4 regions of the Pseudomonas sp. AC247 genome follow, and region 1 is predicted to be linked to each of the others. Evidence: predicted binding sites of a transcription regulator. Region 1 holds the regulator's gene; each other region holds the start of a gene.

What was found. Region 1 encodes sigma-54, which starts transcription at its own class of promoters, with help from an activator protein. Its sites were predicted from a motif close to ANTGGCATNNANNTTGCTNT; they were not measured.
Region 2: a site for sigma-54 is predicted at 2,548-2,567, ahead of ACZZ0B_RS18220 (flagellar basal body rod protein FlgF). Genes of this name have one in related genera too.
Region 3: a site for sigma-54 is predicted at 1,588-1,607, ahead of glnK (P-II family nitrogen regulator). Genes of this name have one in related genera too.
Region 4: a site for sigma-54 is predicted at 1,558-1,577, ahead of ACZZ0B_RS01435 (pilin). Genes of this name have one in related genera too.

What each region holds. Positions count from the first base shown of each region.
Region 1 is NZ_OZ409829.1:4,763,550-4,767,758, forward strand. It holds gene lptA (lipopolysaccharide transport periplasmic protein LptA) at 1-312, shown strand, start outside; gene lptB (LPS export ABC transporter ATP-binding protein) at 312-1,037, shown strand; gene ACZZ0B_RS21740 (RNA polymerase factor sigma-54) at 1,225-2,715, shown strand; gene hpf (ribosome hibernation-promoting factor, HPF/YfiA family) at 2,789-3,097, shown strand; gene ptsN (PTS IIA-like nitrogen regulatory protein PtsN) at 3,109-3,573, shown strand; gene rapZ (RNase adapter RapZ) at 3,576-4,209, shown strand, end outside.
Region 2 is NZ_OZ409829.1:4,036,210-4,040,418, forward strand. It holds gene ACZZ0B_RS18205 (flagellar basal body P-ring protein FlgI) at 1-146, opposite strand, end outside; gene flgH (flagellar basal body L-ring protein FlgH) at 174-869, opposite strand; gene flgG (flagellar basal-body rod protein FlgG) at 922-1,707, opposite strand; gene ACZZ0B_RS18220 (flagellar basal body rod protein FlgF) at 1,753-2,493, opposite strand; gene ACZZ0B_RS18225 (sigma-54-dependent transcriptional regulator) at 2,855-4,209, opposite strand, start outside.
Region 3 is NZ_OZ409829.1:6,087,436-6,091,644, forward strand. It holds gene ACZZ0B_RS27535 (HigA family addiction module antitoxin) at 1-255, shown strand, start outside; gene ACZZ0B_RS27540 (BRO-N domain-containing protein) at 250-777, opposite strand; gene ACZZ0B_RS27545 (accessory factor UbiK family protein) at 1,135-1,395, opposite strand; gene glnK (P-II family nitrogen regulator) at 1,810-2,148, shown strand; gene ACZZ0B_RS27555 (ammonium transporter) at 2,187-3,524, shown strand; gene ACZZ0B_RS27560 (secondary thiamine-phosphate synthase enzyme YjbQ) at 3,741-4,166, shown strand.
Region 4 is NZ_OZ409829.1:287,556-291,764, forward strand. It holds gene pilB (type IV-A pilus assembly ATPase PilB) at 1-1,398, opposite strand, end outside; gene ACZZ0B_RS01435 (pilin) at 1,624-2,040, shown strand; gene ACZZ0B_RS01440 (BON domain-containing protein) at 2,350-2,700, shown strand; gene ACZZ0B_RS01445 (DUF2845 domain-containing protein) at 2,932-3,228, opposite strand; gene ACZZ0B_RS01450 (DUF748 domain-containing protein) at 3,228-4,209, opposite strand, start outside.

The DNA.
Region 1 (4,209 bases):
ATCGACGTGGTGACCTCGGTCGGCAACCTCGCCTACTTCGAACAGCTGCAGACCGCTGGCGATACCAAGCCTGTACAGGGCTGGGGCGTGACAATCCAGTACCACGCCGCGCAAAACCGCGTTGTGCTGATCGACAAGGCCAAGGTTGTCGATAAAGACAACAACACCACTCAGGGCGAGAAGATCGTCTATGACACGGTGAAAAAACTTGCCAGCGCCGGTCGCGCTACCGGCAGCAAGGTCACCGAGGCGCGTCCGCGCATCGACATGGTGATCCAGCCGAAGAAGAAAACCGAAGAGAAAACCCAGTAATGGCAACTCTGAAAGCTCAGCACCTGGCCAAGGCCTATAAAAGCCGCCAGGTCGTGCGTGACGTCAGCCTGTCGATCGACAGCGGCCAGATCGTCGGCCTGCTCGGCCCCAACGGCGCCGGCAAGACCACGTGCTTCTACATGATCGTCGGCCTGGTGCAGGCCGATCAGGGCCGCGTACTGATCGATGATCTGGACGTCAGCCACCAGCCGATGCACGGTCGTGCCAAGGCCGGTATCGGCTATCTGCCGCAAGAAGCGTCGATCTTCCGCAAACTGTCGGTCGCCGACAACATCATGGCCATCCTCGAAACCCGTCAGGAACTCGACAAGGCTGGTCGTCGCAAGGAGCTGGAAAGCCTGCTGCAGGAATTCCACATCAGCCACATCCGCGACAATCTCGGCATGAGCCTGTCGGGTGGTGAACGCCGCCGCGTGGAAATTGCCCGCGCACTGGCCACCGCGCCGAAATTCATCCTGCTCGACGAACCGTTTGCCGGTGTCGACCCGATCTCGGTCGGCGACATCAAGCAGATCATCCACCACCTCAAGGCCAAGGGCATCGGCGTATTGATCACCGACCACAACGTGCGTGAGACCCTGGATATCTGCGAAACCGCGTACATCGTCAACGACGGTCAACTGATCGCCGAAGGTGACGCAGAAACCATCCTGGCCAACGATCTGGTCAAGGAAGTGTATCTGGGTCACGAGTTCCGCCTGTAAGCGCGACAGCATCCTGGTGATTCGCGAGGGCGCTGTATCGATGAAGCAGCTTTTTATACGCTTTAATTGTTACAGCGCTCTAGGCAAACACTTCAGTTTCAGGCATATAATTTGCTTAAGTTTGGCGCTTCGGCGCCCTGTAGTGGATGGCGCATAGCGCCGGCGAATAAGGTGTTAAGCCCCTGCCATGAAACCATCGCTAGTCTTGAGAATGGGCCAGCAGCTGACGATGACACCGCAGCTGCAACAGGCCATCCGCCTGCTCCAATTGTCGACCCTGGATCTGCAACAGGAAATCCAGGAGGCACTGGAATCCAATCCGATGCTCGAACGCCAGGAAGAAGGCGAAGACTTCGACAATTCCGACCCCTTGGCCGACAACGCTGAACAGAAGCCCGCCGAGATCCAGGAACCGTCCTACCAGGAAACCGCGCCGACCGTCGACAACCTCGAAGAAGGCGATTGGAGCGAACGCATTCCCAACGAACTGCCGGTCGACACCGCCTGGGAAGACGTCTACCAGACCAGCGCCAGCAGCCTGCCCAGCAGCGACGATGACGAGTGGGATTTCACCACCCGCACCTCCGCCGGCGAAAGCCTGCAAAGCCACCTGCTGTGGCAACTGAACCTCGCCCCGATGTCCGACACCGATCGCCTGATCGCCGTGACCCTGATCGATTGCATCAACAATCAGGGCTATCTGGACGAAACCCTCGAAGAAATCCTCGAAGCGTTCGACCCGGAACTGGACATCGAGCTGGACGAGATTGAAGCCGTCCTGCACCGCATCCAGCAATTCGAACCGGCCGGTATCGGTGCGCGCAACCTTGGCGAATGCCTGTTGCTGCAATTGCGCCAGTTGCCGGCCAAGACACCATGGCTGGCAGAAGCCAAGCGTCTGGTCACGGACTACATCGACCTGCTTGGCAGTCGCGATTACAGCCAGTTGATGCGCCGCATGAAGCTCAAGGAAGACGAGCTGCGCCAGGTCATCGAGCTGGTGCAGAGCCTCAATCCGCGTCCGGGTTCGCAGATCGAATCCACTGAGGCCGAGTACGTTGTGCCTGACGTGATCGTGCGCAAGGACAACGAGCGCTGGCTGGTCGAGCTGAATCAGGAATCGGTGCCACGCCTGCGCGTCAATGCGCAATACGCCGGATTCGTCCGTCGCGCCGACACCAGCGCCGACAACACCTTCATGCGCAATCAGTTGCAGGAAGCGCGCTGGTTCATCAAGAGCCTGCAGAGCCGCAATGAAACCCTGATGAAAGTTGCCACCCAGATCGTCGAGCATCAGCGCGGTTTTCTGGAGTACGGCGACGAAGCCATGAAACCGTTGGTCTTGCACGACATCGCCGAAGCGGTGGGCATGCATGAATCAACGATTTCCCGGGTGACCACACAGAAATTCATGCATACCCCGCGCGGTATTTATGAGCTGAAATACTTTTTCTCAAGCCACGTCAGCACCTCCGAAGGCGGCGAATGCTCGTCCACGGCGATCCGCGCGATCATCAAAAAACTGGTTGCCGCGGAAAATCAGAAAAAGCCGTTGAGTGACAGCAAGATCGCTGGTTTACTGGAGGCACAAGGCATTCAGGTGGCTCGCCGCACCGTCGCCAAGTACCGCGAATCCTTAGGGATCGCGCCTTCGAGCGAACGCAAGCGGTTGATGTAAGCCACGTTACAGCGTTCCAGTGGCAGGCTATCCAGCCTGCCGCTTTATGCACTGGCAACGAAGGAGAAGCTGTATGCAAGTCAACATCAGTGGACACCAACTGGAAGTGACCCAACCTCTGCGTTCCTATATCGAGGAAAAACTCCAACGACTGGAGCGCCATTTCGACAAGATCACCAACGTGCAGGTCACGATGTGCGTCGAAAAGCTGAAGCAGAAAATCGAAGCCACCTTGCATATACCCGGCAGCGAAGTGGTCGCTAACGCGGAACATACCGATATGTACGCGGCGATCGACGCCTTGACCGACAAGCTGGATAAACAACTCAAAAAGCATAAGGAAAAGACCCAGAGCCTGCTCCAGGGCGCGACCGGTCGATAACCCCCCACCCCATGATCCGACTTGAAAGTATCCTGACCCCCGGCCGTTCCCTCGTGAACGTGCCGGGCGGCAGTAAAAAGAAAGCCCTCGAACAAATTGCCAACCTGATCGCCCGCGAAGTGCCGGATCTGGAGATGCAAGATGTCTTCGAGGCCCTGATTGCCCGTGAAAAACTCGGTTCTACCGGTTTTGGCAACGGCATCGCCATTCCTCACTGCCGCCTCAAAGGCTGCGAAACGCCCATCAGTGCGTTGATGCACCTTCAAGCCCCCATCGATTTCGACGCCATTGACGGCGCGCCGGTTGACCTGCTGTTTGTCTTGCTGGTCCCGGAAGCCGCTACCGATGCGCACCTGGAGTTGCTGCGTCAGATCGCCAGCATGCTCGACCGCAAGGACGTGCGTGACAAATTGCGCAGCGCCGCGAGCAACGAAGCCTTGTACCAGGTCGTTCTGGACGAGCAAAACGGGCAGTAATCATGCGCTTGATCATCGTCAGCGGCCGTTCCGGCTCGGGTAAAAGCACCGCCCTTGATGTCCTTGAGGACAACGGTTACTACTGCATCGACAACCTGCCGGCAGGTTTGCTGCCAGAGCTGGCCGAGCGCGCACTGATCCACACGGAGCTTGCGCAACCGCTGGTCGCCGTGTCGATTGACGCGCGCAACCTGCCGAGTCACCTGAGCCGCTTTCCCGAACTGCTCGAAGATGCCCGCAGCAAGCACATTCAATGTGATGTGCTTTATCTTGATGCCGATGAAGAAACCCTGCTCAAGCGTTTCTCCGAAACTCGCCGCCGCCACCCGCTGAGCAATGCCAACCGCTCGCTGGCCGAAGCGATTCACGATGAAACTGCCCTGCTCGGCCCGATCGCCGATCTCGCCGACCTGAAGATCAACACCACCAATCTGAACCTGTACCAGTTGCGCGACACCATCAAGCTGCGTCTGCTGAATCAGCCGGAGCCGGGCACGGCGTTTCTGGTCGAGTCATTCGGTTTCAAGCGCGGCATGCCGGTGGATGCAGATCTGGTCTTTGATGTGCGCTGCCTGCCCAACCCCTACTGGAAACCGGAACTGCGCGAACAGTCCGGCCTCGATGCACCGGTGGCCG
Region 2 (4,209 bases), 730 kb from region 1:
GTCGTCTGGTCGCCGGTGCCGTTAAGCCCGACCACCAGGCCGTAACCGATCAACTGGTTGGAACGCACGCCGGAAATGCTGGCGATATCTTTCAGCCGCTCGGCGTGGGCACCAAAGGCTGCGGACATCAAGGTCGCAGCCAGCATCAGGTGTTTGAAATTCAACGTAGCCACCTAGAAAGGGAACAGCGGGCTGAGGAAGAAACGGTCGAACCAGCCTGGCTGACTCGTATCGGCAAACGCGCCGGTACCCGAGTAGGTGATGCGAGCATCGGCGACCCGGGTCGACGACACGGTGTTGTCCGTGGCGATGTCATCGGCGCGCACCAGGCCGGCAATGCGGACCAATTCGTCACCCGTGTTCAGCGTCAGCCACTTCTCGCCGCGCACGGCGATGATGCCGTTGGGCAGCACGTCGGCGACGGTCACAGTGATCGAACCGGTCAGGCTGTTGCTCTGCCCGGACTTGGCATCACCCTTGGTCGAGCGGTCGGCACTGTAGCCAGCGTTCAGACTCAGGTCGTTGCCGCCAATCGGGTTGTTGGTGGTCAGGCTGGAACCGAACAACGAGGTCAGGCCGATCTTGTTGTCACTGTTCTTGTCCATCTGCGAGTTGGCGTTCTTGCTCGCCTGCGTGCGCTCGTTCAGGGTGATGGTGATGATGTCACCGACCCGGAACGCCTTGCGATCGCTGTACAGGTTCTGCTCGAAGCCGGCCTGATAGATCGAGCCGTTATTGGCGGCCGCCGGCAACGGCGTGCGCGGCAACACCGGAGCGTAGTAAGGGTCATTGGGCTTGGGCGTCGGAGCGACGCAGCCCGCGAGCGAGACGACCCCACTCAATGCCAGAACAGATACGAAGCGATTCATGACCCTACCTCACGGTGTTGCAGGCGACCTCATGGCCGCCTCATAGACTTGATTACAGATTCTGCGTTACGAACGAGAGCATCTGGTCGGCGGTGGAGATCACCTTGGAGTTCATCTCGTAGGCGCGCTGAGTGGTGATCATGTTGACCATCTCTTCAACGGTGCTGACGTTGGACGTTTCCAGGGTGTTCTGCAGCGTGGTACCGAAACCGTTCAGGCCTGGCGTACCGACTTGCGGTGCGCCGGAAGCGGCGGTTTCCAGGAACAGGTTGTTGCCCACGGCTTGCAGGCCGGCCGGGTTGATGAAGTCGGCAGTTTGCAGGTTGCCGATCACTTGCGAAGCCGGGTTGCCGGCAACGGTGATCGACACGGTGCCGTCACGACCGACCGTGAAAGTCTGGGCGTTGTTCGGGATGACAATCGCTGGCTCCAGGGCGAAGCCGCTGGCGTTCACCACCTGACCGTTGGAGTCGAGGTGGAAGGTACCGTCACGGGTGTAGGACGTGGTGCCGTCCGGCTGCAGGATCTGGAAGAAACCGCGACCGTCTACCGCCAGGTCGAGCGGCTGCTCGGTGGTTTGCAGGCTGCCGGCAGTGAAGTTTTTCTGCGTGCCGACGATGCGCACACCGGTACCCACTTGCAGACCCGACGGCAGTTCGCTGTCCTGAGTCGACTGGGCGCCTGGCTGACGCTTGATCTGATACAGCAGGTCCTGGAACTCGGCGCGGTCACGTTTGAAACCCGTGGTCGAGACGTTGGCCAGGTTGTTGGAAATAGTAGTCAGGTTGGTGTCCTGGGCGGACAGACCTGTTTTGGCAACCCATAGAGCCGGAAGCATTCGATTCTCCTCGTGCGCCTGTTTTACGGCGCGACGTTCTGATAATTAGCTGATCTGCAAGACCCGAGCCATGGCCTGGTCGTCGTCTTTGGCGGTGTTCATCATCTTGACGTGCAACTCGAACTGCTTGGCCAGCGCCAGCACCGAGGTCATCTCTTCGACGGCATTGACGTTGCTCGACTCAAGGAAACCCGAGACCAGTTTGACGTTGGCATCGGCCGGCGCCGGTTGGCCGTCCTTGGTATAAATCGAGCCGTCGAGGCCTTTGTTCATGTTCTTGATGTCGGGGTTGACCAGCTTGATGCGGTCGACTTCCGCCATGACGCGCGGGCCTTCACCCATTGCACGAATGCTGATGGTGCCGTCTTCGCCGACTTCGACTTGCTGCTCTGGCGGCACGGCGATCGGACCGCCGTTGCCCATGACCGGCATGCCGTTGCCGGCGCGCAGTACGCCAAGGGCGTCGATGTTGAGGCTGCCGGTGCGCACGTAGCTTTCGCCACCGTTAGGGTTCTGCACGGCGATAAAACCGTTGCCGGTCACGGCGACGTCGAGGTCCCGACCGGTCTGCACCAGCGAGCCTGGCGTGAAGTCGGTGGCGGGCCGTTCGCTCATGGCAAACGCACGCGCCGGAAAGACGTCACCAAACACCGGCATCGAACGCGCCTGCTCCAGGTCGCGCTGAAAACCGTTGGTGGAGATGTTCGCCAGGTTGTTGGCATGCGCCTTTTGCGCCAGTGCGTTCTGGCTGGCGCCGGTCATTGCCACATAAAGGTACTTGTCCACACTCTTTCCTCTGCATGCCGGACGTTTGCCGCCCACTGCTGTACTGCTGAGCCATAAGCAATTTGCAGACCAACTTTTTTCTGGCGGCGCGCGGCCCGGTAAACAAAGGACTTGGGAGAGATTTAGAGGATTGGGGAAATGTATCGAAGTCGAAAAACCGGCGGTGTTATGCCGTTTGGCGGCAATCCCGATCTCAGGCTGGATGAATAACCCTGTGGCGAGGGGATTTATCCCCGATGGGTGGCGAAGCCGCCCCGCTTTTCCTTCAGGACGACCTCATTTGCAGGTTTTGCGACTGCTGCGCAGCCGATCGGGGATAAATCCCCTCGCCACAAAAGTTCTTCTCACCACTGTGTTGCTTTTAGCTTTCGGGGTCTTTGCCGACTTCGTATTCACGCAGTTTGTTGGCAATGGTGGTGTGCGAAACCCCCAGCCGCTTACCCAACTGCCGGCTGCTCGGATGCTCGGAATACAAACGCTCCAGCACCGCTTTCTCGAAGCGCCCGACAATCTCGTCGAGCCCGCCCTCCAGCGAAAAATCGCCAAGCGGCTGACGCACGCCGTAATCCGGCAGGCGAATATGCTCGGCTTTCACCGTGCCGCCATCGCACAACGAAACCGCCTGGAACAGCACGTTCTCCAATTGCCGCACGTTGCCCGGCCAATGGTAATGACTGAGCCGATCCATCGCCGCCGGCGCCAGTTTCGGCAACGGGCAACCGATCTGCCGACTGGCCTGATCGAGGAAGTGTTCAACCAGCGGCGTCAACCCATCAAGGCATTCGCGCAGTGGCGGAATGTGCAGCGAGAGCACGTTCAAACGGTGATACAAATCCTGGCGAAACTCGCCGCGCGCGCACAATTCCGATAAGTCGACCTGCGTCGCGCAGATCACCCGCACATCCAGATAAACCTCTTCATCGCTGCCGACACGACGGAAGCAGCCGTCTTGCAGAAAGCGCAGCAACTTCACCTGCAAGCGCGGGCTCATTTCGCCAACGCCGTCGAGAAACAGCGTGCCGCCCGCCGTCAGTTCCAGCAGGCCGAGCTTGCCTTCGGCGCGAGCGCCTTCGAACGCGCCAGGGCCGTAGCCGAACAACTCGGTTTCGGCCATCGATTCCGGCAGGCCAGCGCAGTTGAGTGCCATTAACGGCGATTGCCCGCGCGGGCTGGCGAGGTGGCAGGCGCGCGCCAGCAGCTCCTTGCCGGTGCCGGTTTCCCCTTCAATTAATAGAGGCGCATCCAGCGGTGCCATGCGCCGGGCTTCACGCACCACCGCCGCCATGACTTTCGAACTCTGGAAGATGCTGTCGAAACCGCGCAGCTCTTGTTTACGCACGTTGTAGATACGCTCGCCCACACGATCCGCGCGATGCAATGTCAGCACCGCACCGGCCATGGCTTCGCTGTCGTCATGCTCTGACTGCAGCGGCGCGATGTCGGCGAGAAAGATGTCGCCCTTGACCTTGACGCGCATGCCGTTGATCCGCGATTTGTTGGCGCGCACCAGTTCCGGCAAATCGAAATCCTCGGCGTAGCGCGACAACGGAATGCCTGGCACCTCATCGACCCGCACGCCGAGCAATTGTGCCGCCGCGCGGTTGGCCGCGACGATCGAACCGCCCATGTCGATAGACAACACCGGAAACTCCAGCGCGCCGAGCAAGGCGTTCAGTTCCATGTGCCGACGCTCGCTGGGCATCAGCCCTACCCGCT
Region 3 (4,209 bases), 1.3 Mb from region 1:
ATGCGCCCGATTCATCCGGGCGAGGTTCTGAATAAGGAATTCATGCAGCCGTCGGGCATGACCGTCATGGATCTGGCCATGCCCACGAACTGGCCCGAAAGTGAGATCGAAAAGCTTGTGAAATGCCAGCTCGGGATCTGCGCCGATCTGGCAATCAGCCTTGCCACTCATCTCAACACTACGCCTGAGTTCTGGATGAATCTCCAATCGACTTACGATTTGCGCAGGGCCCAGCTCCGGCATGCGGGTTTATAGCGATTGCAGCATTCGCGAAGCTCTTTTCCACCATGGCCCCGTCATTGGGCGCTTGGTCTGTTCCCGTTCCACCATCATCTGCGGCACATCTTGTAACCGTATCCACTGCTGGTTATTCCAGTGCAACAAACTCAATGTCATGTCCGGCCAACTGAGCAGGCTCAGGTGTGGGCGTTCGCTTGTGGTGGGGTGTTGGGCGTCGCGCAGGGTGGGGATGACTTGGTGGGTGAGCCATTCGCGCAGCGCTCGGTATTCGGGGCAGTAGTGGTAGACGAGGAGGGCGTAGATGCCTGATTCGCTGATCAGCAGGGTGTTTTCGATCTGGTTGTGGATCAGGGTTTTACGGGTTTGGTATTGGTCGGGGTCGAGTTTTCGCAGCATGCGTTCGTTGAGGTAGATGTGCAGCAGGCGGCTCAGGTCTCGGGCGCAGAACCAGGGTTGGTTCTGGATGAGGAGGGCGTGGAGGGGGAGTTTGTGGCGGGTGAAAATGTGCGGGGTCAGATAAGTCTCTTCTTGATTCATTGAGCAGTTCCTCTTGCTTAAGGGGCTGCCCTCAATCGTCGCCAAACGATTGGGTGGCAGTTGTACGCGGGTTGGCGAACCGGAGCAAAAGGAACCCGGCAGACCCGAAGGTCTCCCACGCACAACCGCCATGAAACGATGTGGCGGTAATGTAGCCGCCATCATGGTTGTCGTGCGCCTTAAGCTGTTCGGGTCGCCAAACCCGGTGCTGAACATTCAGCATCGGGTGAGCTTAGAAACCTGGGCTTTTCGGCGCAATCGGACGGCGGTGGTGCAGGTTGTAGGACGTTGCCGGGATGGTTGAAGGGCTGAGGATCAAAATATCGCAGCCTTCGGCAGCTCCTACAGGTGGATGCGTTATTCGGCTGGCGGTGTCAGCTTGGCTTCCATCTCGGCGACTTTGGCTTCGAGGCTTTCGAGGCGGGCGCGAGTGCGGGCCAGTACGACCATCTGGCTGTCGAATTCTTCGCGGCTGACCAGGTCGAGTTTGCTGAAGGCACTCTGCAGCAGCATCTTGAACTGGCTTTCAATTTCGGCTTTCGGCAGCGGGGTGTCGCCGCTGAAGAGGCGGGAGGCGGTGCCGCTCAGGGCGTCGAGGAAGTCTTTGGGCGCGAGCATGGTGGATGTCCTGGAAACAATGGCCGGCAGTGTATCACGCAGTGTCTATAGTCAATCCCGTGGTCAGGGATGCACGCTTTTCGCGCAGGCGGACGGACGGCGACGCACCGTTGTTGTGCGTATCCGGATGGGGTTTTGCACGGGATGGCGTGCGACAGCGGCCAAGGGATTGAAATCAGAGGTTTTTGGCGAGATGGCAAGCTTTCTGCTTAGTCACCTTCGACCCATGCACTGATGCAGTCGCTGTGACGAATGCAGTGCGGCAGGCGGAGCGGGGAGTTTCGTCGGCAGCGGTTAGCTGGCGTCAGTCGGGCAGGTACGGCCGACGATGCGTTACAAAGCCAGGCACTGCGCTTAGACTTGAGTCGGGTTTGTTTTCCTGGGGCAAGTCCACCAATTCGGGAGAGAGTTTTCATGAAGCTAGTCACTGCCATCATCAAGCCGTTCAAGTTGGACGACGTGCGCGAGTCGCTGTCCGAAATCGGCGTGCAGGGCATTACCGTTACTGAAGTCAAAGGCTTCGGCCGGCAGAAGGGTCACACCGAGCTGTATCGCGGCGCGGAATATGTGGTCGATTTTCTGCCCAAGGTGAAAATCGACGTGGCCATCGACGACAAGGATCTGGATCGGGTTATCGAGGCGATAACCAAAGCGGCCAACACCGGCAAGATCGGTGACGGCAAGATCTTCGTGGTCAATCTGGAACAGGCGATTCGCATCCGTACCGGCGAAACCGATACCGACGCGATCTAAGCGCCGCCACAAACCCCAACGCCCCAGGAGAAAACAATATGACTCTGCGTAAATTCGCAGGGCTAGGAGCCCTGTTGTCTATCGTAATGCCCGGCCTTGCTATGGCGGCAGACGAAGTGGCGGCCCCGGTCCTCAATTCCGGCGACACTGCCTGGATGCTCACCTCGACAGCCCTCGTGCTGTTCATGACCATCCCGGGCCTGGCGCTGTTCTACGGCGGCATGGTTCGCTCGAAAAACATTCTTTCCGTGATGATGCAGTGCTTCGCCATTACCGGTCTGATCAGCATCCTGTGGGTCATTTATGGCTACAGCATCGCGTTCGACACCACCGGCATGGAGCAGGGCGTCGTCAATTTCAACTCGTTCTTCGGCGGTATGGGCAAGGCGTTCCTCGCCGGTGTCACGCCTTCGAGCCTGACCGGCCCTGCGGCGCTGTTCCCTGAGGCGGTGTTCATCACCTTCCAGATGACCTTCGCGATCATCACCCCGGCGCTGATCGTCGGCGCGTTCGCTGAGCGGATGAAGTTCTCCGCGATGCTGATCTTCATGGGCATCTGGTTCACCCTGGTTTATGCACCGATCGCGCACATGGTCTGGTCCGGCAACGGCGGCCTGATGTGGGACTGGGGCGTGCTCGACTTCGCCGGCGGCACCGTGGTGCACATCAACGCCGGTGTGGCCGGTCTGATCTGCTGCCTGGTGTTGGGCAAGCGCAAAGGCTTCCCGACCACCCCGATGGCTCCGCACAACCTCGGTTACACCCTGATGGGCGCGGCGATGCTGTGGGTCGGCTGGTTCGGCTTCAACGCCGGTTCCGCTGCGGCGGCCAACGGCACCGCCGGCATGGCGATGCTGGTCACCCAAATCGCTACCGCTGCGGCGGCGCTGGGCTGGATGTTTGCCGAGTGGGTCACCCACGGCAAGCCAAGCGCACTGGGTATCGCATCGGGTGTGGTTGCCGGTCTGGTCGCGATCACTCCGGCTGCCGGCACTGTGGGCCCGATGGGCGCACTGGTGATCGGTCTGGCCGCAGGTGTGGTGTGCTTCTTCTGCGCCACCACGCTGAAACGCAAACTCGGTTATGACGATTCCCTGGACGCGTTCGGCGTACACGGTATCGGCGGTATTCTCGGCGCGATCCTTACCGGTGTGTTCGCTGCGCCGGCTCTGGGTGGCTTCGGCACCGTCACCGATATCGGCGCGCAAGTCTGGATTCAGGTAAAAGGCGTCGGCTTCACAGTGATCTACACCGCGATCGTCACCTTCGTCATCCTCAAGGTCCTGGACGCCGTCATGGGTCTGCGTGTGACCGAGGAAGAAGAGTCGGTTGGCCTCGATCTGGCACAACACAACGAACGCGGCTACAACCTGTAAGTACGCGCACTGAAAAAAATTGCCCGGTTCGCCGGGCATTTTTTTGTCCGGGATTTGTCATTAAGCGACAGGCTGAAAGGATTTTTCGTACGCCTTTAGTCGTGTTTACGACGGCGGTTTTTCACCGGCCAATGGCTTACATCATTGAGCGAATATTAGGGCCTTTGTTTTTTCCCAGAGCGCGCTAGAATGCGCCCCGAACGTGCGGAGAACTGTATGTGGCAACAGACTCTGATAACCCTGCGGGCACGGCCCCGGGGCTTTCATCTGGTAACGGACGAGTTACTCGCTGGCCTGCCTGAACTCAGGGAGTGCCGGGTCGGTCTGTTGCATTTGTGGCTGCAGCACACCTCGGCGTCGTTGACCATCAACGAGAACGCCGATCCGGCGGTCCGTCGCGACTTCGAACGATTTTTCAATCGTCTGATCCCACAAGGAACAGACGGCTATGAGCATAACGACGAAGGCCTGGACGACCTCCCGGCGCACTTCAAGGCCAGCGTGCTTGGTTGCCAGATCAGTCTGCCGGTTTCGGCAGGTCGTCTGGCTCTGGGGACCTGGCAAGGCGTTTATCTGGGCGAGCACCGTGATCATGGCGGTGCTCGAAAAGTCCTCGCCACCTTGCACGGTGAAGGGGCATAAACCGTTGGTCACCAATGGTTACTGATTTTTTAACGGCGACTTT
Region 4 (4,209 bases), 4.5 Mb from region 1:
GATCGGCCTTTTGCAATGGCTGCAGAGTTTGCGCGCCAGCCGTTGGGCAATGATCAGGCTGACCGAAGTAGCAATGTTGAACCCGGGAATGCCCATGTTATGCAGGCGTGTGAGGGTTTCCGCCGCGCTGTTGGTGTGCAGGGTCGAGAGCACGAGGTGACCGGTTTGCGCTGCCTTTATCGCGATCTCGGCGGTCTCCAGATCGCGAATCTCGCCGACCATGATCACGTCCGGGTCCTGTCGCAGAAACGAGCGCAGGGCCTGGGCAAAGTCGAGCCCTTGCTTGGGATTGACGTTGACCTGGTTGATGCCTTCCATGTTGATCTCCACCGGGTCTTCGGCGGTGGAGATATTGATGTCGACGGTGTTGAGGATATTCAGGCCGGTGTACAGCGACACGGTTTTACCCGAGCCCGTGGGGCCGGTGACCAGAATCATGCCCTGCGGCTGCTTGAGCGCGGCCATGTACAAGTCTTTTTGTGCCGGCTCATAACCGAGGGCGTCAATGCCGATCTGCGCGCTGGACGGGTCGAGAATCCGGATCACCACTTTTTCGCCCCACAGCGTGGGTAGCGTGTTGACCCGGAAATCGATCGACTTGCTCTTCGACAGGCGCATCTTGATCCGCCCGTCCTGGGGCTTGCGCCGTTCCGAGATGTCGAGGCTGGCCATGACTTTCAGGCGCGCGGCGATGCGTCCTGCCAACTGCACCGGTGGCTTGGCCACTTCGCGCAAGATGCCGTCGGTGCGCATCCGCACCCGGTAGTTTTTTTCGTAGGGTTCGAAGTGCAGGTCGGACGAGCCGCTCTTGATCGCATCCAGCAGCATCTTGTGAACGAAGCGCACCACCGGCGCATCGTCGGCGTCGAGTCCGCCGATGGCGTCCTGTTTGCTGTCGTCGATGGATTCGACATCGAGGCCGTCGAGGTCGACATCGGCCATGTCTTCGATGCCGGAGGCGTGGGTGTCGAAGAATTTTTCGATGGCATCGGTGAGTTTGTCGTCCTCCACCAGAATGGCTTCGGTGCTCAGGCCGGTGCTGAACTGGATATCGTTGATTGCTTGATGATTGCTCGGATCGGAAATGCCGACGAACAGTTTGTTGCCACGCCGCCACAGAGGTAGCGCGTGGTGTTGGCGCACAAGTTTTTCGCTGACAAGGCCTTTGGGCTGGGTTTCCTTGTCGAGGCAGTTGAGGTCGAGAAACGCCATGCCGAAATGCTCCGACGCGATCTCGGCCACCTGCCAGCCTTTCACCAGCTTGTTCTGCACCAGGTAACTGACCAGCGACAGGCGATTGCGCTGGGCTTGCTGCCAGGCTTGCTGGGCACTTTTTTCCGTGAGCAGTTCGGCCTGCACCAATTGCTTGGCCAGACCGCTCAGAGCGATGTCATTCATGGGGATTCCGCACGCTTGCAGTTCATGACTTATAGCCTAGTCAAGTGACAGCGCCAAACACGTCGGGTGCAGGTGACAAAAAGTGTCAGATAGTGCGGTTAGAGGTTGTAGGAAAGGGCGCGGCAGCGGGTGGGCGCCCAATGACTGGGGCCTGAAGGCATTGGCATGGGCTATGCTGCGTCCTTTGCAGATCATGAGATTTCGACTCATGCATGGAGCGTGTCTATGAAAAAACAACAAGGTTTTACTCTGATCGAGCTGCTGATCGTTGTGGCGATCATCGGCATTCTGGCGACCATCGCCTTGCCGCAGTATTCCAAGTATCAGGCGCGGGCCAAGGTCACCGCAGGGATCGCCGAGGCGTCGGCGCTCAAAGTCAATTTCGAGGACGTCATCAATGCCGGGTCGACCGATCCGAGCCTCACCAACGTCAACGCCGGGACCGCCGCGACACAGAATTGCACCTTGACGGCCGCCGGGAAGGTCGCCGATGGGACGGGCACCATTACCTGCACCTTGCTCAACGCGCCGGCGCCGGTATTGGGTCAAACCGTCACCTTGACCCGTAGCGCCACCACCGGCTGGACTTGCAAGTTCTCCGGCTCCAAAGACTACACAACCACCAGTTGCCCTGGGGTGTAACCGCACGGCGCCTGTTTGTAGCTGTAGAAAAAATGCCCCGCACTGTCGGGGCATTTTCTATTGTCTGGTGCTTCACAAAAGCTTCAATATTTTCAGCGTGTTAGGAACTTTCCAAAAAACCGTAACTTGCATGTAGATAAACCGGAGGTCATGCAAATTGCATGATTTCGAAAATTTGGCTAATTCATATCTTATTGATTTATAAGGATATTATCGATTTTCAAAAGTTGGCACAGCGTTCGCAACTACCTTGGTAACCCTGCTGACAAGACACGCAGCAGACTTTCCAGAAAAACAGGAGTTACTCGTATGAAGAAGTTCGCTATCACTGCCGCTGCTGCTACCGCGCTGACCCTGACCATGGCTTCCGGCGCATTCGCCCAAACCACTCAGACTGCTCCAATGACTTTGGCTGCTGGTGAAGTTACCCAAGCTAAAGAAGCTACTTCCGATACCTGGATCACCACCAAAGTCAAAAGCGACCTGGTCACCGAAAAAGGCATCCCAGGCACCGACATCAAAGTAGAAACCAACAAAGGCGTTGTTTCGCTGTCGTCGACTGTAGCTGTGACCGAAGCTCAGAAAACCACCGCCGTGAACATCACCAAGAAAATCAAAGGCGTCAAAGCGGTCTCCGCTGATGGCCTGAAAGCCGAGTAAGGCATGACTTCTCGCCTGGACCGGGAGAAGGTGCGACAGACGGGCCGAGCCATACGTCTGCCGCAACTTTAGAGTTCATGCGAACGGTCACACGGATGTGACCATTACGGGCCCCGGCACTTGTGTCGGGGCCTGTTCTATTTCAGAAGCAAAAGATCGCAGCCTGCGGCAGCTCCTACATTGGAATACGTTTCCTGTAGGAGCTGCCGCAGGCTGCGATCTTTTGATCTTTCAGTGACCGCGTTTGCTGTTGATCTGCCGCAGGCGATTGCCTTCAAAGCGCAGGTATTGGTACATGCCGTTGCTCGGCCCGTACGTCCATTCCTCGACCTGGAACTCCTCGCGGCGATTGGCGCTGCGCTTGTAGCCCAACACATCGCGGCTGACCGGTTCGCCACACTTTTGCAGGACTTCGCTGGAGCGATCGCCGAGGCTGATCAATTGGCTGCCACAGCGCAGCGTGTCGGACGCCACGGCATGGCCGGTAGCGAAGGTCAGTGTCAGCGCGGCCAGCCAATGGCGTTTCATCATTCGGCATCCAGATGCATTTGCGTCACCACGCGGCCATCGCTTTCGGCCTCGCCAAGGTTGGCGTCGATGAAGTACACGCGGTCGTCTGCCAATTGGCCTTTGTCGACCAGATAATCCTTGATGCTGCTGGCACGGTCCTGACCCAACTGACGTAACAACACATCGCTGCTGCTCCAGAACTGGATCACGCCTTCGCGCATCTTCGCCGTGCGTTCCTCCTTGCCCAGATCCTTCCATTCGGCCGGTGGCTGGGTTTTCAGGCGGGTGCGGTAGATGCCTTCAAGCAGCGGACCTTTCTCACCGTCCGGCACTTGAATCAGGGATGCCTGAGCCGGCACTTTGTCGCCGCGGCGCTGGAGCATCTTGTAGTAATTGTACTGGTATTCACGCTCCAGACGTTGCTCGGCGAGCAATGGGCCGTCGCTGCTCTTGGCGGCGGTGCCTTCGATTTCCAGGCGCAGCGCCGGACGCTCCTTGAGTGCCTGGGACAGTTTGACCAGCGCGGCTTCGGCATCCTTGCTCAGTTCACTGGAGCCTGGGGCAAACGACACGGTGCCAAGGTCTTCCGACCCACCGCCACTGATCAGTCCGCCAATCATTTTGAAAGGGGCGGCTGCGGCTTTGACGATGAGGTTGCGCAGGGTCTGCCAGACAATCGGCATCACGCTGAACTGCGGATTGTTCAAGTCGCCGGTCACTGGCAGTTCGATGGAAATCTTGCCGTCGACGTCCTTGAGCAGGGCAATCGCCAGTTTCAGCGGCAGGCTCACGGCATCCGGGCTGTCGACTTTTTCGCCGAGCTGCAATTGTTCGACCACCACTTTGTTTTCGGCTTTGAGCTGGCCCTTGGTGATCAGGTAATGCAGGTCGAGGTTGAGCCGGCCCTTGCGGATGCGGTAACCGGCAAACTTGCCGGAATACGGGGTCAGGGTGGTCAGCTCGACGCGTTTGAAACTGGTGGCGATGTCGAGGCTGGCC